Regions from separate parts of the Enterobacter sp. C3_dUdeg genome, predicted to be linked through region 3. Evidence: predicted binding sites of a transcription regulator. Region 3 holds the regulator's gene; each other region holds the start of a gene.
What was found. The regulator PurR, encoded in region 3, represses purine synthesis genes. The targets are predictions, from matches to a motif close to CANGCAAACGTTTGCNTG.

Region 1: the regulator PurR is predicted to act here: its motif matches at 1,957-1,974, upstream of tusA (sulfurtransferase TusA).
Region 2: the regulator PurR is predicted to act here: its motif matches at 3,054-3,071, upstream of carA (glutamine-hydrolyzing carbamoyl-phosphate synthase small subunit).
Region 4: the regulator PurR is predicted to act here: its motif matches at 2,431-2,448, upstream of pyrD (quinone-dependent dihydroorotate dehydrogenase).

What each region holds. Positions count from the first base shown of each region.
Region 1 covers NZ_BAAKFX010000005.1:110,577-115,391, forward strand. The annotation lists gene asd (aspartate-semialdehyde dehydrogenase) at 1-777, opposite strand, end outside; gene yhgN (NAAT family transporter YhgN) at 957-1,550, shown strand; gene tusA (sulfurtransferase TusA) at 1,655-1,897, opposite strand; gene AC27FC_RS14325 (7-cyano-7-deazaguanine/7-aminomethyl-7-deazaguanine transporter) at 2,065-2,730, shown strand; gene AC27FC_RS14330 (DcrB family lipoprotein) at 2,803-3,360, shown strand; gene AC27FC_RS14335 (MFS transporter) at 3,365-4,582, opposite strand; gene AC27FC_RS14340 (AI-2E family transporter) at 4,728-4,815, shown strand, end outside.
Region 2 covers NZ_BAAKFX010000003.1:170,548-175,362, forward strand. The annotation lists gene carB (carbamoyl-phosphate synthase large subunit) at 1-1,669, opposite strand, end outside; gene carA (glutamine-hydrolyzing carbamoyl-phosphate synthase small subunit) at 1,688-2,836, opposite strand; gene dapB (4-hydroxy-tetrahydrodipicolinate reductase) at 3,290-4,111, opposite strand; gene ispH (4-hydroxy-3-methylbut-2-enyl diphosphate reductase) at 4,317-4,815, opposite strand, start outside.
Region 3 covers NZ_BAAKFX010000001.1:1,300,898-1,305,712, forward strand. The annotation lists gene AC27FC_RS06110 (MFS transporter) at 1-484, opposite strand, end outside; gene cydH (cytochrome bd-I oxidase subunit CydH) at 648-737, opposite strand; gene purR (HTH-type transcriptional repressor PurR) at 1,035-2,060, shown strand; gene punR (DNA-binding transcriptional activator PunR) at 2,078-2,989, opposite strand; gene punC (purine nucleoside transporter PunC) at 3,104-4,303, shown strand; gene cfa (cyclopropane fatty acyl phospholipid synthase) at 4,602-4,815, shown strand, end outside.
Region 4 covers NZ_BAAKFX010000004.1:92,654-97,468, reverse strand. The annotation lists gene ssuD (FMNH2-dependent alkanesulfonate monooxygenase) at 1-767, opposite strand, end outside; gene AC27FC_RS12585 (sulfonate ABC transporter substrate-binding protein) at 764-1,726, opposite strand; gene ssuE (NADPH-dependent FMN reductase) at 1,719-2,294, opposite strand; gene pyrD (quinone-dependent dihydroorotate dehydrogenase) at 2,543-3,553, shown strand; gene zapC (cell division protein ZapC) at 3,719-4,261, shown strand; gene AC27FC_RS12565 (YcbX family protein) at 4,258-4,815, opposite strand, start outside.

The DNA.
Region 1 (4,815 bases), on a different contig from region 3:
AATGGTGTTCGCGGTCGCGAGGATTTTATTGGTCTCAGCCTGGCCCTTCCACTCTTCGCGGGTCTGGCCGTTATCCAGCTGTTTGTCGATCCATGGGATCAGACCACCGGCCAGCGGTACGCCGAAGTTATCCACCGGCAGCTCGCCGCTGCGGGTCAGCTGAGTGACCTTACGTTCGATATCGAGGATCGCGGACGCCGGGTTTGCCAGCTCGGTTGCGACGCTTTGGTGCAGCTGGCCCATCTGGGTCAGCAGCTCGCGCATGTGGCGCGCGCCGCCGCCGGACGCCGCCTGGTAGGTCGCCACGGAGACCCACTCCACCAGATCCTGCGCGAACAGGCCGCCGAGGGACATCAGCATCAGGCTGACGGTGCAGTTACCGCCGACAAAGGTTTTCACGCCGTTGTTCAGGCCGTCGGTGATGACGCCCTGGTTCACCGGGTCGAGAATGATGATGGCATCGTCTTTCATGCGCAGCGAAGAAGCCGCGTCAATCCAGTAGCCCTGCCAGCCGCTTTCACGCAGCTTTGGATAGATTTCGTTGGTATAATCGCCGCCCTGGCACGTCACAATAATGTCGAGTGCCTTCAGCGCTTCCAGATCGTAAGCATCCTGCAACGTGCCTGTGGTACCACCAAAGGACGGAGCAGCCTGGCCGAGCTGGGAAGTGGAGAAGAAGACCGGGCGGATAGCGTCGAAATCGCGCTCTTCAACCATGCGTTGCATGAGTACAGAGCCGACCATACCGCGCCAGCCGATAAAACCAACGTTTTTCATAGCATTTTTTTCCTGCTGAGGGTGTGTGCTGATTGTGCAAGCCAGTATTGAACTGGGATATGCTTCACATTACAAAATGCTGCCAAAGTCGCAAGCGAAATTAATCGATGATTGCCCAGCAATCAGAAAAAGCGCTAATCATCGGAATAACACTACTAAGTATCAGGGATAATTTAAAGATGAGTGAAATCATTTCCGCGGCGGTTTTATTGATCCTGATTATGGATCCACTGGGAAACCTGCCTATCTTCATGTCGGTGCTGAAGCACACCGAGCCGAAGCGCCGCCGGGCGATCATGATCCGCGAGCTGCTTATCGCCCTGCTGGTGATGTTTATCTTCCTGTTTGCCGGTGAAAAAATTCTCGCGTTCCTGAACCTGCGCGCCGAAACCGTGTCGATTTCCGGCGGGATTATTCTGTTCCTGATTGCCATTAAGATGATTTTCCCAAGCGCGGAAGGCAGCAGCAGCGGCCTGCCCGCGGGTGAAGAGCCGTTTATCGTGCCGCTGGCGATTCCACTCGTCGCCGGGCCGACCATTCTGGCCACGCTGATGCTGCTGTCGCATCAGTATCCGAACCAGATGAGCCATCTGGTGATTGCCCTGCTGATCGCCTGGGGCGGGACGTTTATCATCCTGCTGCAGTCGTCGCTGTTCCTGCGCCTGCTGGGTGAGAAAGGAGTGAACGCACTGGAGCGCCTGATGGGGCTGATTCTGGTGATGATGGCAACGCAGATGTTCCTGGACGGGATCCGCGCGTGGATGAAAGGCTAGGTAAACGCAAAACGGCAATCAAAGATTGCCGTTTTTAGTGTTTGCCCCCTCTCCCCGTGGGAGAGGGGCGGGGTGAGGGCATCAGGCCGCAGAGGACAGCCCATCTAACCCTTACGAATCAAATACCGGTACGGCAGCGCCTCGGTCTGCTGTGCCACCAGCTCATGCTCCATAAAGGTACAAAAGCCGGGAATATCGCGGGTCGTGGCCGGGTCGTCGGCAATAATCAACAGCGTTTCACCGGTCTGCATGTTGCGCACGGTTTTGCGTACCATCATTACCGGTTCCGGGCAGCGAAGGCCCTGGGCATCAAGAGTGTGGTCTGGGCTGGAAAACAGGTCGGTCATGGTCTTCTCGGTCTGGTAAAAACGGCTGTAGTTTACGCCCGGTTGCGATCAATGCAAACCAGGTTAACGATTGCGTAAAAACTAACCATTGCAATGTCCTGCCAAAGCAGTATCATGCTGCGGTTTTTATTGGGTTCCCTCACCCCAACGTATAAAAAGGTCACAATATGACGTCGTTTTCTGAATCACAGCGCGTAAAAGCGTTGTTCTGGCTTTCGCTTTTCCATTTGCTGGTGATCACCTCCAGCAACTATCTGGTGCAGCTCCCGATCTCCATCTTTGGTTTTCATACCACCTGGGGCGCATTCAGCTTCCCGTTTATTTTCCTCGCGACGGATTTGACCGTGCGTATCTTTGGCGCACCGCTGGCTCGCCGTATTATTTTTTCGGTCATGCTCCCGGCGCTGTTCATCTCGTACGTGGTTTCGTCACTGTTTTATATGGGAAGCTGGCAGGGCTTTGAGGCATTAACCCACTTCAACCTGTTTGTTGCCCGTATCGCCGCGGCAAGCTTTATGGCCTACGCGCTGGGGCAGATCCTCGACGTGCATGTATTCAACCGCCTGCGTCAGAATCATCGCTGGTGGATGGCGCCAACCGCCTCCACGCTGTTTGGTAACGTGAGCGATACGCTGGCCTTCTTCTTCATCGCCTTCTGGCGCAGCCCGGATGCGTTCATGGCCGAACACTGGATGGAAATCGCGCTGGTGGACTACTGCTTCAAGGTCCTTATCAGCATTGTGTTCTTCCTGCCGATGTACGGCGTGCTGCTCAATATGCTGCTGAAAAGGCTGGCAGATAAATCTGAAATCACGGCATTGCAGGCTGGTTAAGGGTTCGCTTTATCAGTTGTGATAAGATGAGCGAATGAGCCGTTATGGCCGTTTATCGAAAGGAAGAAGTCAATGCGCAATCTGGTTAAATATGTCGGGATTGGCCTGCTGGTTGTGGGTCTTGCAGCCTGTGATAACAGCGACACGAAAACGCCTGCTCAGGGCGCATCCGCAGAGAGCAACGCGACCGGCCAGCCGGTGAATCTGATGGATGGCAAACTCAGCTTCTCTCTGCCAGCCGATATGACCGATCAGAGCGGCAAGCTGGGCACCCAGGCGAATAACATGCACGTTTACTCCGACGCAACCGGGCAGAAAGCGGTCATTGTGATTGTGGGCGACGACACCAGCGAAGACCTGGCCGTCCTGTCCAAACGTCTGGAAGATCAGCAGCGCGGCCGCGATCCGCAGCTGCAGGTCGTGACCAATAAATCCATCGAGCTGAAAGGCCACACGCTGCAACAGCTCGACAGCATCATCTCTGCAAAAGGCCAGACCGCTTACTCTTCTGTGGTGCTGGGCAAGGTTGATAACAAACTGCTGACCCTGCAGATCACCCTGCCAGCCGAAGATCAGCAGAAAGCGCAGACGGCTGCTGAAAACATCATTAACACCATCGTGATCCAGTAACGCTTCACGACGATGACGTGGCCTCCGGTGCCTGCACCGGGGGCCATTTTTTTAGCCGCCACGTCAGCAGCAGCGCAATCACCACCAGGCCCGCCGCCGCAAGATAGATCACCGGAACCCCTGCCCAGGCCATCACCAGCCCCGCCAGCGGGCCGGTAATGCCTAAAGACATATCCATAAACACCGTATAGGTCGCCAGCGCCGCCCCCTGATTCTGCTGCGGCACGGCTTTTACCGCCACCACGCCCAGCGCCGGGAAGACCAGGGAAAAGCCTGCCCCCGCGAGGAACACGCCCACTTTCGCGACCCAGGGCACCATCGCAATTCCGGTCAGCAGCAGCCCGACAATCTCTATCGCAAAGCAGATCATCGCCACATTCAGCCCGCCAAGACGGTTGATGCCGTTAGGGAAAAGCAGGCGGGCGCCAACAAACGCACAGCTAAACAGGGTTAACGCAAAGGCTGCGCCGTCCCAGCCTTTGGCGTCGTAGAACAGGGTAATGAAGGTCGCAATCACGCCGAAGCCGGTGGTCGCCAGCGCCAGGGCCATGCCGTACGGCCAGACGCGCCCCAGCACCGCCCGAAACGGCAGCGGCTTGCCTTTGCTGGCCTTCACTTTCGGACGTGGCAGCGCAAAGAGGATTGCCAGCAGCGCGACCGCCATAATGGTGATGGAAAGCCCATACAGCCCGCCAAGCGCATAGCAGGCCACGCCGAGCGGCGCTCCGAGCGCCATCGCACCGTAGGTGACAATCCCGTTCCAGGAGATCACCCGGCCAATGTGCGGCGCGCCTACCACCCCCACGCCCCACAGCGTCGAGCCGGTTCCCGCCAGACTTTGCCCGATGCCAAGAATAACGCGGCCCAGGCAGAGCAGCGCCAGGCTGACCAGCGGCCAGTGGCCGGTGGTGGCAGCCAGCAGGTAGCTCAGGCCACTGAGGAAACAGCCGCACAATCCCACCACCACGATGCTTTTTGGACCGAACGCGTCCGCGTAGCGCCCGGCATGCGGGCGGCTGAGGAGCGTGGCGAAATATTGCAGGCTAATCACCAGCCCCGCCCAGAAGGCGCTGAAGCCCATCACGTCATGGACATAGCCCGGCAGGACCGCCAGCGGCAGGCCGATGGTCAGATAGCTGGCAAAGTTGAAAATCACAACGGAAACGATGCGCAGATTGAGGCGCAGTCCGCTCAGTGCCGGTTCAGCGGCAGGTTCGGGCATGGGGTTCTACCTGGATTTTTTACAACAGTGTTTCACTATTACCACGGCGCAATAAGAAAATCAGCCCCGACTTTCAGATTAACGGTGCCAGACGAAGCGAAGCCCGGGCACTACACTTATCGGGTCATCATATTAAGGAACACGCATGATCGCTAACCCGTCCGACAAAGCAGGACTCCACATCTTATTAAAACTCGCCTGTCTGGTGGTTATCCTTGCGGGTATCCATGCTG
Region 2 (4,815 bases), on a different contig from region 3:
CGGACGGGTTCGCTTCGCACTCGTCTTCATAGGTGGAGTACATGTAGGCGGTGTCGGTCGAGAATTCAGCCGCACAGGTGTCCACGCGCTTGTAGACCGGGTGCAGGTCGTACTGGTCGCGCAGCTTGCGGATTTCCGCTTCGCGCACGCCCGCCAGCTTAGCCAGACGCGCATCGGCGAAGCCTTTACGCTTCAGCACGCGCAGGAAGTCAGCGTCCAGGCCGTTGATGCCCAGTTCAGCGACCTGTTCTTCCAGACGCACCAGCTCTTCAATCTGCACCAGGAACCAGCGGTCGATGTTGGTCAGGTTGAACACGCCGTCGACGGACAGGCCCGCACGGAAGGCATCGGCGATATACCAGATACGCTCTGCGCCCGCGTCTTTCAGCTCGCGGCGGATTTTGGTCAGCGCTTCCGGGTCGTCCAGGCTCACTTTCGGGTCAAAGCCGGTCGCGCCCACTTCGAGACCGCGCAGCGCTTTCTGCAGTGATTCCTGCTGCGTGCGGCCAATCGCCATCACTTCACCGACAGATTTCATCTGGGTGGTTAGACGGTCGTTCGCGCCTGCGAATTTCTCGAAGTTGAAGCGTGGAATTTTGGTCACAACGTAGTCGATTGACGGCTCGAAGGACGCTGGGGTGCGGCCACCGGTGATGTCGTTCATCAGCTCGTCGAGGGTATAACCCACCGCCAGCTTCGCCGCCACTTTCGCAATCGGGAAGCCGGTCGCTTTAGAAGCCAGCGCGGAGGAACGGGACACGCGCGGGTTCATTTCGATAACAATCAGACGGCCTGTTTTCGGGTTAACGGAGAACTGCACGTTAGAACCACCGGTTTCCACGCCGATTTCACGCAGTACCGCCATCGAGGCGTTACGCATGATTTGATACTCTTTGTCGGTCAGGGTCTGGGCTGGCGCAACGGTGATGGAGTCACCGGTGTGGATACCCATCGCATCGAAGTTTTCGATGGAGCAGACGATGATGCAGTTGTCGTTTTTATCACGCACCACTTCCATCTCGTACTCTTTCCAGCCAATCAGCGATTCATCAATCAGCAGCTCTTTGGTTGGGGAGAGATCCAGACCGCGTTCGCAAATCTCTTCGAACTCTTCGCGGTTGTAGGCGATACCGCCGCCGGTGCCGCCCATGGTGAACGATGGACGGATGATGCACGGATAGCCCACGTCAGCCGCGACGGCCAGCGCTTCTTCCATGTTGTGTGCGATACCGGAACGCGCGGTGTCGAGGCCGATTTTCTTCATCGCCACGTCGAAGCGGCGACGGTCTTCTGCTTTATCAATCGCGTCGGCGGTCGCACCAATCATGGTCACGCCGAACTCTTCCAGCACGCCCTGACGCTCCAGCTCCAGCGCACAGTTCAGCGCCGTCTGGCCGCCCATGGTTGGCAGCACCGCGTCCGGACGCTCTTTCTCGATGATTTTACGCACCACTTCCCAGTGAATCGGCTCGATGTAGGTTGCATCAGCCATTTCCGGGTCGGTCATGATGGTTGCCGGGTTAGAGTTCACCAGGATAACGCGGTAACCCTCTTCACGCAGGGCTTTACACGCCTGCGCGCCGGAGTAGTCGAATTCGCAGGCCTGGCCGATGACGATCGGGCCAGCGCCAAGGATCAGGATGCTTTTTATGTCTGTACGTTTTGGCATTGTCTTCTCGGCTCCTGATTATTTAGCGGTCTTACGGTATTGCTCGATAAGTTCGATGAAGTGATCGAACAGCGGCGCGGCGTCGTGTGGGCCCGGGCTGGCTTCCGGGTGACCCTGGAAGCTGAATGCTGGCTTATCGGTGCGATGAATCCCCTGCAGAGTGCCATCGAACAGCGACTTATGGGTCACGCGCAGGTTAGCCGGCATCGAGGCTTCATCGACGGCAAATCCGTGGTTCTGCGCGGTGATCATCACCGTGTTGTTATCGATGTCTTTCACCGGGTGGTTACCACCGTGGTGGCCGAACTTCATCTTAACGGTGTTCGCACCGCTCGCCAGCGCCAGCAGCTGATGGCCGAGGCAGATGCCGAATACCGGGATGTCGGTTTCCAGGAAGGACTTGATGGCGGCGATGGCGTAATCGCACGGCGCCGGGTCGCCAGGGCCGTTGGACAGGAAAATACCGTCCGGATTCATCTTCAGCACGTCTTCGGCAGACGTTTGTGCCGGAACCACCGTCAGGCGGCAGCCGCGGTCAACCAGCATGCGCAGGATGTTGCGCTTGGCGCCGAAATCGTAGGCCACCACGTGGAACGGCAGCTCGCTCTCTTTTTTCGCTTCCGGCAGGTCGCCTTCCAGCGTCCAGCTACCCTGAGTCCAGCTGTAGGCTTCAGCGGTCGTCACTTCTTTCGCCAGGTCCATGCCGTTCAGGCCCGGGAAGGCTTTCGCTTTTTCCAGCGCCAGCGTCGCATCGAGTTTATCACCCGCGATAATGCAGCCGTTCTGTGCACCCTTCTCGCGCAGCAGACGCGTTAACTTACGGGTATCGATATCGGCAATCGCCACGATGTTATGGCGCTTCAGGTAAGAAGAGAGGTCTTCGGTATTGCGGAAGTTGCTGGCAATCAGCGGCAGGTCGCGGATGACCAGGCCTTGCGCATGTACCTGAGAAGATTCTTCGTCAGCCGCATTGGTGCCGACATTGCCGATATGAGGATAAGTAAGAGTAACGATTTGGCGAGAATAGGAAGGATCAGTGAGGATTTCTTGATAACCGGTCATTGAAGTATTGAAAACGACTTCCCCAACCGCCGAACCCGTTGCCCCTATGGCCCGACCGATAAACTGGGTTCCGTCTTCCAGAACCAATAGCGCTGACTTAATCAAAACACCCTCCAGAGAATATTCACTCACTTTATTTGCATATTAATTCATAGCATGTCATGGATCAATGCAAATGTGTTGCCAGCGGATTTTTGGCAAACGGCGGCATTCTGGGGATTTGGTGGGTAAAAGTCAACTTAAAACGGATATTTTGTTTACTCTTTTGCAAGCCTGGCGAGTGGAATGCGGCTTAAGCGACAAAAAGATCAGGTAAATCACTGCGGAAAACGCTTGCGTGCCAGGTTTAATGAAAAATGAGCTAGCGCAGCACTATAAAGTGGACCAGATGGTCAAAATTTACATTTCAGTAACGTTAAAACACCAAAAGAGATAGATATTCAGAGGATTAAGCAAAAATAATCCATGAAACAGATAAAATAAAAGGGCAATAAAATATTGCCCTATGCAATCAAACAATTACGACTGCAATAACCACATCACGATGGGTAATAATGCTTACAAATTATTGAGATCGAGCACATCTCGCATATCAAAAAGGCCGTTTTTCTTGTTTTTCAGCCACAAAGCGGAACGTACCGCACCGTTGGCGAACGTCATTCGACTGGAGGCTTTATGCGTAATTTCGACGCGCTCGCCAATATCGGCGAACATCGCCGTGTGTTCGCCGACGATGTCACCCGCTCGCACGGTTGCGAAGCCAATGGTGCCAGGAACGCGTTCGCCGGTGTAACCTTCACGGGTATAGACCGCGCAGTCTTTTAAATCTTTATCAAGTGCATGAGCAATCGCTTCGCCCATCGCCAGCGCCGTACCCGATGGCGCATCAACCTTGTAACGGTGGTGAGCTTCTACGATCTCGATATCGGTATAGTTGCCCATCACCTTCGCGGCCTTCTCCAGCAGCTTCAGCATGACGTTAACGCCCACGCTGAAATTTGCGGCGAAGACAATCGCAATCTCTTTTGATGCATCCTGGATAGCCTGCTTGCCCGCATCGTCAAAACCGGTGGTGCCGATCACCATCCCCTTGCCGTGCTGGCGACAAAACGCCAGATGCGCGAGCGTCCCTTCCGGGCGGGTAAAATCGATGAATACATCGAAGTCCTCTTTTACCGCTTCCAGGCTGCTTTGCACGGTAACGCCCGTGTGGCCTGCGCCTGCCAGCTCACCGGCATCGGTCCCCAGTAGCGACGAACCTTCACGCTCCAGTGCCGCGCCAAGCGCGACGCCATCCGTCTGAAGTGCCGCCTGAATAAGCTGACGGCCCATACGTCCACCCGCGCCCGCAATGGCGACACGGATCTGTGCATCATGCATAGTTATTCTCTTACGTTAAAATGATGTAAACCGTTTTCAGATTAACCAGCCTTGAGAAGCACTGCCAACTGAAAACACCGATAATTAGAATTTAACGTGAAACCGACTTAAATATCAGTAAAAGACATGATTTTGTCGTCACGATAAAGTAACGGGTAAAAAAAAGGCCAGCACAGGAGGTGCTGGCCTTTCATCAGAAAAAGGTCTATTCGACTTCGCGGGCGTCGATGCGCAGTTCTTTCGGGACTTCGAAAACGATGTTCTCTTCACGTCCTTCCAGCGGCACCGCTTCGCCACCGCCCAGCTCCTGCAGACGGGAAATGACGTTCTGTACCAAAATATCTGGCGCAGACGCCCCGGCCGTCACGCCGACACAGGCCGCGTGCTTAACCCACGCCTCCTGAATATCCGACGCGTCATCAATCAGGAAAGCCGCTTTCCCCATGCGTTGCGCCAGTTCGGCCAGACGGTTGGAGTTAGACGAGTTTTTGGAGCCGACTACCAGCACCACGTCCGCCTGTTCAGCCAGTGCGCGCACCGCTTCCTGACGGTTAGTGGTCGCGTAGCAGATATCATCCTTACGCGGACCGACGATTTTCGGGAAGCGCTGGCGCAGGGCGTCAATCACGTCTGAGGTATCGTCTACGGAGAGCGTCGTCTGGGTCATAAACGACAGACGGGCTTCATTTTTCACGTTCAGCGTT
Region 3 (4,815 bases):
AAGACATACGCCAGCCGATCGCTTCTCCCAGCCAGGTTGCCGCAGGCACCCCGCCGATATTGGCAATCGTCAGCCCCATAAACATGGTTGCCACGGCGCTCGCCTGCTTGTGTTTTGGCACCACGCTGGCAGCCACGACCGACCCCAGCCCAAAGAACGCGCCGTGGTTAAGGCTGGTCAGAATGCGCGACAGCATCAATGTGGTGTAGTCCGGCGAAATGGCCGAAAGCACGTTGCCCAGGGTGAAAATCGCCATCAGGAAAATCAGCGCATTGCGGCGCGCGCGGTGCGAAAGAAGAAGGGTCATCAGCGGCGCCCCTACCATCACGCCGATAGCGTAGGCGCTGATTAACATCCCTGCCGCAGGGATAGAGACATCTACGCCCCGGGCAATAACAGGCAGTAACCCCATTGGGGAGAATTCAGTGGTGCCAATCCCAAAAGCGCCAATCGCCAGGGCCAGCAGGGGATAATTGATTTTCATGCGTCAACTCCGGATGCCGTGTCATGTGGTGACACAGAACAAAGAAGCAGAAAGCATGACATCAATCACAAAAAATGAGAAGTTAACAAAATGGCAAAAGATTTTTGCCAGAGAAGTAACAATCCGGGGAGTCGGGAGGGAGAAGGCTCTCCCTCCGCGTAAATCAGTGCAGCGCAGCCGTCAGACCGGCCGCAACAATCAGAGCCAGCACAACAACGGTGGTGAACAGCGAAAACTTAAGATCGGAACTCATCAATTTTTCTCCTTTTAATCCCCACACGAAAAGTGAGCTTGCTCATTTTTGCACAGATTACGTTAAAAATCTTCCTGGATTTATACTGATAACCACTTTACCTCTTCCCCTTTTCATCAAGATAGGACAAAATTCCACGCTAAATTTATTAGCGTACCGGCCATTGACCCCCTCCTGACGTCCCGTGTCGTTTTCCCGGCGTGCCGCAATTCAAGATTGCGAGATAAGGGTGAGAGAAGGCAAACGTTTACCTTCAAGTTTTTCAGGAGCTTAGGATATGGTCTGGAGTGACATTTAATGGCAACAATTAAAGACGTAGCAAAACGCGCAAACGTTTCCACTACAACCGTATCACATGTAATTAACAAAACCCGCTTTGTGGCGGAAGAGACGCGCAACGCCGTCTGGGCAGCGATCAAAGAGCTGCACTATTCGCCAAGTGCGGTTGCGCGTAGCCTCAAGGTTAATCACACCAAATCCATTGGATTGCTGGCGACCAGCAGTGAAGCGGCCTATTTTGCCGAGATCATTGAAGCGGTCGAAAAGAACTGCTTCCAGAAAGGCTATACCCTGATTCTGGGCAACGCGTGGAACAGCATTGAAAAACAGCGTGCCTACCTGTCGATGATGGCGCAAAAGCGCGTTGATGGCCTGCTGGTGATGTGTTCCGAGTACCCGGAATCCGTGCTGTCGATGCTGGAAGAGTATCGCCATATTCCGATGGTGGTGATGGACTGGGGCGAAGCGCGCGCAGACTTTACCGATTCCGTTATCGATAACGCCTTTGAAGGCGGCTATATGGCCGGTCGTTATCTGATCGAACGCGGCCACCGCGAGATTGGCGTGATCCCCGGTCCGCTGGAGCGCAACACCGGCGCGGGCCGTCTGGCCGGTTTTATGAAAGCGATGGAAGAAGCGTTGATCAACGTGCCGGAAAACTGGATTGTGCAGGGTGACTTTGAGCCGGAATCGGGCTACCGCGCGATGCAGCAGATCGTCTCCCAGCCGCACCGTCCGACCGCCGTGTTCTGCGGGGGCGACATTATGGCCATGGGCGCGCTATGCGCTGCCGACGAGCTGGGCCTGCGCGTACCGCAGGATATTTCCGTGATCGGGTATGACAACGTGCGTAACGCGCGTTTCTTCACCCCGGCGCTGACCACCATTCACCAGCCGAAAGATTCGCTGGGCGAAACGGCCTTCAACATGCTGATGGACAGGATCGTCAACAAACGCGAAGAGTCGCAGTCTATTGAAGTTCACCCGCGTCTTATCGAACGCCGTTCCGTTGCGGACGGTCCGTTCCGCGACTACCGTCGTTAATCGCTTTACGGGGCCAGCTATGCTGGCTCCCGTAACCATTCCCGGTTCAGCGTTTCGCTGTCTCCCAGATAATCCAGCAGCCAGGCCATCGCAGGCGAGACGTCATTTTGCTGCCATGTGAGGCAGCAGGCCGCATCCGGGAACGGATTCTCCAGCGTCAGCTCAACCCACTCTCCGGTATCGATGCGCGGACGCGCGAAATGAACGGGCACCATCGCGACGCACAGCCCGGCGCTGAGGCACGTCGCCGACGATTCCCAGTCAGGGGCCACCACCCGCCGCTGGTTGTCCAGAAGCCAGGTGATACGCTTGGGCAATGAACGGGACGTATCCTCCAGCACCAGCGACGGCCAGTTGCGCAGCGTGTCATCGCTGAGCGGCCCTTCCATCGCCGCCAGCGGATGGTCGCTTGCCACCACGCATTTCCAGCTCAGCATCCCCATATCGCGAAAAGCGTAACGTCCCCCGACCGGGATCGCCTGCGTAGCCCCAATCGCCATCTCTGCCCTGCCGTCCGCCAGCGCATCCCAGACGCCGTTGAACACCTCCTGCGAGACCCGCAGCTCGACGTCAGAGAAATGACGGTAGAAATCGACGATCATCTGCCGGGTGCGTTCCGGCTTAACGATGTTATCCACCGCGATGGAAAGATGCCCCCGCCAGCCGTTAGCGATCTGCTGACACTGTTCGCGGGTGATCTGCATTTTTTTGATAACAGAACGCCCTTCCTTCAAAAACCACGCGCCTGCGGGCGTTAATTCCACATCACGATGCCGCCGTTCAAACAGCGGAACCGCCAGCCACTCCTCCAGTTGGCGCACCGTGTAGCTTATTGCCGAAGGGACGCGGTGCAGCTCCTGCGCCGCACCGCTGAAGCTGCCGTTACGTGCAACAGCATCGACCACTTCAAGAGAATAATCTGACCACATTTTCTGCCTGCAAATTTTTTGAATGCACCCGCCAAATATTAGCGTTTCACAAGCGGCTTTGCACTCCCTACACTCAGCGCCAATGTATACCTGCCTCCTCAGGAGAATAAAATAATGCAACCCAGGAACGGTTTTTTAGCCTGGCTCGGCGGCTTAAGCGTGCTGGGCTTTTTGGCCACCGATATGTACCTGCCGGCGTTTGCCGCCATGCAGGAAGATTTGCAAACCCCGGCTGCCGCCATCAGCGCCAGCCTGAGCTTATTCCTCGCCGGCTTTGCCTTCGCACAGCTGCTCTGGGGACCGCTCTCGGATCGCTTTGGTCGTAAACCGGTGCTGTTGCTGGGCCTGGCCATTTTTGCCGTGGGCTGCCTGGGGATGTTATGGGTACGCGATGCCACCTGGCTGCTGGTGCTGCGTTTTATTCAGGCCGTGGGCGTCTGTGCCGCGGCAGTGACCTGGCAGGCGCTGGTCACCGACTACTATCCGGCTAACCGCACAAACCGTATTTTCGCTACCATTATGCCGCTGGTGGGCCTCTCACCTGCCCTCGCTCCCCTGCTGGGCAGCTGGATCCTCGCGCATTTCGACTGGCAGGCCATTTTCGCCACGCTGTTTGCCATTACCCTGGTATTGATGCTGCCGGCGTTCGCCCTTAAGCCAGCGCATAAAAAAGAAGCGCATGCAGACGCGAAGCCGATTACCTTCACTTCCCTGCTCAGCGCCAAAGCCTATCGCGGGAATGTCCTGATCTATGCAGCCTGCTCGGCAAGCTTCTTCGCGTGGCTCACCGGCTCGCCGTTCATTCTGCACGATATGGGTTACAGCCCGGCAGCCATCGGCCTGAGCTATGTTCCGCAGACCATCGCATTCCTGGTAGGCGGGTACGGCTGTCGCGCGGCGCTGCAAAAGTGGGAAGGTCAGCAGATGCTGCCGTGGCTGCTGGTGCTGTATGCGCTGAGCGTTATCGGGACCTGGGCCGTTGGCTTTATTCCGGGTGCCGGTCTGGCCGAAATTTTGATCCCCTTCTGCGTGATGGCCGTCGCGAACGGGGCGATTTACCCTATCGTTGTAGCCCAGGCGCTGCGTCCCTTCCCGCAGGCAACAGGCCGCGCCGCCGCGCTGCAGAATACCCTGCAGCTGGGGCTGTGCTTCCTGGCAAGCCTGGTTGTATCGGCGCTGATTGCCACGCCGCTCCTGACCACCACCAGCGTGATGCTGGTGACCGTTGCGCTGGCGGTGTTGGGCTATCGCATGCAGGCCTCCGCGCAGCGTGCGCAGGAAAAGAGTGCTCAGGTTGAAACGTCACATGCCTGATTGCGCCAGAAATCATGTTAATTTTCAGTGATTAGGTTGCTAAGAATTTTCTATTGAATCACCAAATTTTGAGGCCTATACTAAATTTGGTTCGATTAAATACGATAAATATTAAGTGTTAACGGGAGCCGGAGTGCTCCCGTTTTACCATGGAAGGCATTTCGGCAAGGGTTATCTCCCTTCCTCTGTTCTACGTCGGATATTAGCCTCGCGGTATTTACCGTGAGATTTCTCACAAACCAAAAAAAGCGTCTACGCTGTTTTAAGGTTCTGATCACAGTAGGGTGATGGAGAAGCTATGAGTTCATCGTGTATAGAAGAAGTCAGCGTTCCGGACGATAACTGGTCCCGGATCGTCAGTGAACTGTTAGGTCGAGCAGGCATCACTATCAATGGATCATCGCCATCCGATCCTCAGGTTAAACATCCCGACTTTTTTAAACGCGTGCTGCGAGAGGGATCGTTAGGCCTGGGAGAAAGCTACATGGACGGCTGGTGGGAGTGCGAACGTC
Region 4 (4,815 bases), on a different contig from region 3:
GCGATGGTCTCATCGTCCAGGTGGGAGATCAGGCGGTCGGCGGCCTGCCAGGCTTCTTCATTGGTTTCCCGCACAATTACGTGCAGACGAATGCCGAAGCGCACCTTGCGCCCATGGGCGGCCGCTTTAGCGCGTACCTGGGCAATTTTTTCTTTCACCAGCTCAGGCGGTTCGCCCCAGGTCAGATAGAGATCGACCTGTTCTGCCGCCAGATCCTGGGCCACATCCGACGATCCGCCAAAATAGAGCGGCGGTCGCGGCTGCTGCACCGGTGGGAAGTAGAGCTTCGCGTCACGAACGTGAATATGCTTGCCTTCAAAGGTGACGGTTTCACCTTCCAGCAGACGTCGCCAGACGCGGGTGAACTCGGCGGAAGCTTCGTAGCGCTCGGTATGGTCGAGGAACACCCCATCGCCCGCCAGCTCCTGCGGATCGCTGCCCGTCACCAGGTTAAACAGGGCGCGGCCGTTGGACAGCCTGTCCAGCGTTGCCGCCTGACGCGCCGCCACGGTGGGGGAGACAACGCTCGGGCGTAAGGCAACCAGGAACTTCAGACGCTGGGTGACCGGGATCATCGACGCGGCGACCAGCCAGGCATCTTCACATGAACGTCCGGTCGGGATCAGCACCCCGGTGAAACCGATTCGGTCCGCCGCCTGCGCAATCTGCTGCAGGTAGCCGTGGTCAACCGGGCGCGAGCCCTCTTCTGTACCAAGATAGTGTCCATCACCGTGGGTGGGTAAAAACCAGAAAAGATTCAGACTCATGATTTAGCTCCTTCTTTGCCCGCGGGCTGCCAGATGCGTTCGCGAATAGTGACCTGTTTTGGCACCAGGTGGTTTTGATAGAAAAGGTCAGCCGTTTGTTGCTGAAGCGCGGCGACGTGCGCGTCCACGGGCGTAATGGTGGTCGGCGGACGGTGGTTGAGATAGCTCGCGATCACCGGCTCAGGTAAGCCCATGGTTTTCGCCAGCAGTGCAATGCTCTCCTGACGCTGGGTCTGGGTCAGCGCATCGGCCTGGGTAAAGGTATCCAGTACGCCCTGAATAAATGCGCCGTTCTTTTCCGCATAAGGACGCGCGGCCAGATAGAACGAGCCGGTCTGCTTCAGCGTGGTACCGTCTTTCAGCACGCGAACGCCGCCCTGCAGCAATGCGGCGGAGTAGTACGGATCCCAGATGGCCCAGGCATCAACGTTCTTCTGCTGGAACGCGGCGCGCGCGTCGGCAGGCGTCAGGTAAACGGGCTGAATGTCAGTGAACTTCAGCCCGGCTTCCTGCAGGGCACGCAGCAGCAGGTTGTGCGAGCTGGAACCTTTCTGGAAAGCCACTTTATGCCCTTTAAGATCGGCGACGCTTTTAATGTCGCTGTTTTCAGGCACCAGGATCACTTCGGCCTTCGGTTTGGGCGGCTCAACGCCAACATAGACGAGGTCCGCTCCCGCCGCCTGGGCGAATATCGGCGGAATATCACCCGTGCTGCCGAGATCGATACTGCCGACGTTCAGGGCCTCCAGCATCTGCGGGCCAGCCGGGAATTCCACCCACGAGAATTTGGTGTCCGGGAAGCGTTTTTCCAGAAGCTGGTGGCTTTTCGCCAGCACCATGCTGACGCTGCCTTTCTGATAGCCAATGCGCAAACTTTCCGGAGCCGCTTCTGCGGCATGGGCCAGCGAGGTAAGCGCCATCAGACCTGCCAGGCCGATGCGGGTTAACGTTTTAAACATGTGCGACTCCTTGAGGCTGACCAAACGCCGGGGCCTGGATATCCCGGCGGTGCAGGGCATGCCAGAAGGTTTCCAGGGCAGTATCGAGGCGGGTTTGCAGGTTCGGCGTAAAATGAGGTTTATGTTGATAATCGATAACCTGGGAGTCATCTGCGAAAACGCCGTGGAGGATCTCCTGCGCTTTCAGCGCGTTCAGCACCGGCTTCAGGGCATAATCCACGGCCAGTAAATGGGCAACCGTACCGCCCGTTGCCAGCGGCAGCACGACTTTGCCGTCCAGGGCGCGTTCCGGAAGCAGATCGAGCAGGGTTTTCAGCGCCCCGGAAAAAGAGGCTTTATAAATAGGTGTTGCCACAATTAAGCCGTCAGCGCCGTTAAGCTGCTCGATGAGCGTTTTCAGCGCTGGGCTGTCGAAGCGGGCGTAGAGCAGATCTTCAGGTTCGAAGTTATGCAGGTTCCAGTGGCACACTTCCACATCCAGGGCATTGAGTTTTTCGCGGGCATATTCCAGCAGGGCGCTGGAGCGCGAAGGGAATCGTGGACTTCCGGCCAGGGTAATGACGCGCATACTTCCTCCTTATAACCAATTGTTTGCTTTTATCTAACATTCATAACAATTTTCAGGAGTGTGACACCGCGCGGTTATTCCACTAAATGATTTATCTGCAATTAAAATGCGAAAAAGTGCATAAGAAATAGACGGGGAGGTAAACGATTGCGTTTTACGCTGATTTTTTGCCGCAGGTCAATTCCCTTTCGCGCGTGGATCGCCCATAATCCCCTCCCGGTTTGCACACCGGGAATCCAGGAGAGTTCATGTACTACCCCTTCGTTCGTAAAGCCCTTTTCCAGCTCGACCCTGAGCGCGCTCATGAATTTACATTCCAGCAATTACGTCGTATTACCGGAACGCCGCTGGCCGCTCTGGTGCGTCAGAATGTGCCGGAAAAACCTGTGCAGTGCATGGGTCTGACCTTTAAGAATCCGCTGGGTCTGGCGGCCGGTCTGGACAAAAATGGCGAGTGCATTGATGCCCTGGGCGCGATGGGCTTTGGCTCCATTGAAATCGGTACCGTCACGCCGCGCCCGCAGCCGGGAAATGACAAGCCGCGCCTGTTCCGCCTGGTTGAAGCCGAAGGGCTGATCAACCGCATGGGCTTTAATAACCTCGGTGTTGATCACCTGGTTGAGAACGTAAAAAAAGCCCATTTTGACGGAATATTAGGCATCAATATCGGTAAAAATAAAGACACGCCGGTAGAGCAGGGTAAAGATGACTATCTGATTTGTATGGAAAAAGTCTACGCCTATGCCGGTTATATTGCGGTGAATATTTCTTCACCCAATACTCCGGGTCTGCGTTCCTTACAATATGGCGAAGCGCTGGACGATCTTCTGAGTGCCATTAAAAATAAACAAAATGAACTCCAGACGATCCACCATAAATATGTTCCGGTCGCGGTTAAGATCGCCCCGGATCTTTCTCCTGAAGAATTGATCCAGGTTGCCGACAGTTTGGTTCGCCATAATATTGATGGTGTTATTGCGACCAATACCACTCTCGATCGTTCCCTCGTGCAGGGAATGAAAAACTGTGACGAAGCGGGTGGGTTAAGTGGACGTCCGGTGCAATTAAAAAGCACCGAAATTATTCGCGCCCTGTCTGCAGAATTAAAAGGACGTCTGCCGATTATTGGTGTCGGCGGCATTGACTCAGTGATTGCTGCGCGCGAGAAGATGGCGGCAGGTGCGTCACTGGTGCAAATCTATTCCGGCTTTATTTTTAAAGGACCGCCGCTGATTAAAGAAATCGTTACTCATATCTAATCTTTTCTCTTAATCAGACAACCAGGGCTTTATTTCCAGCCCTGGTTGTTTTATATTCCGTCACTGTTGCTTATTTAGTCATTATAGTCTTTTATTAATGGTGTTATAAACGAGGCGGCAAACAGGACATTTTTAGTACAGGACGTTTGGGGACGGGAGAGACACATGCGAATTAAACCTGACGATAACTGGCGCTGGTATTTTTGCGACGAGCATGACCGAATGATGCTCGATTTAGCCAATGGCATGTTGTTTCGTTCTCGTTTTGCCCGCCGAATGTTAACCCCGGATGCATTTTCCCCGTCGGGCTTTTGCGTTGACGATGCGGCGCTTTATTTCTCCTTTGAAGAAAAATGCCGCGATCTGGTGCTCTCTAAAGAGCAGCGTGCCGAGCTGGTATTAAATGCGCTGGTGGCTATCCGCTTCCTGAAACCGCAAATGCCAAAAAGCTGGCATTTTCTTGCGCATGGTATGAGCTGGACCCCGGCAACGGGTGACGCGGCCAGCGTCAATCTGAGCGATACCGCAGAAGAGGTGAGCCTGCTGGTGGTTGAGCCTGGTGAAAATGCTGCGCTCTGCCTGCTGGCACAGCCCGGCGTAACCATTGCCGGGCGGACGATGCAGCTTGGCGATGCCATTAAAGTGATGAATGACCGGCTGAAGCCGCAGCTGCGCGTAGATTCCTTCAGCCTTGAACAGGCGGTTTAAGCTTCCAGCTGTACGGACGTTTTCGGTATGCAGCTACAGCACAGAATTGTGCCGTCATTTCCAATTGCCGATTTTTTCAGCGCACTAACCTCTCCATCCACCAGCCTGATGCGGCAGCATCCGCAAATGCCTGCGCGACAGGAATAGGGTACGCGAATACCTGCCTGCTCCAGTTGCTCAAGCAATACCTGCTGGTTGTTGCCACGGATGACGTTGCCCTGCCAGTGAATATCTACCGCAGAGGCGACATTTGTCACAACGTCGACCATTTCTTCTTCCTGACCCGAGCCGTACGCTTTTGCAAGCCCTCTGGCAAGAATTTCTACCTCATCACCGACGCGGATTGCACCGCTGGAGCGAGGGATCAGGTTCTGGCCGAAATCCACATCGCCGTTGTCCTGCGCGGTGCGGAAAGACTGCAGCGTCTTCAGCGGTTCGCCGGAAGGGTGCTTCTGGCCTTTCTCAGGGCTCACCGTGGTGAAAATGCAGCGGCTGCAGGGTTTTACGACATCAAAGATGACGCTGCCGATGCGGATCACTTTCCAGGTGTCTTC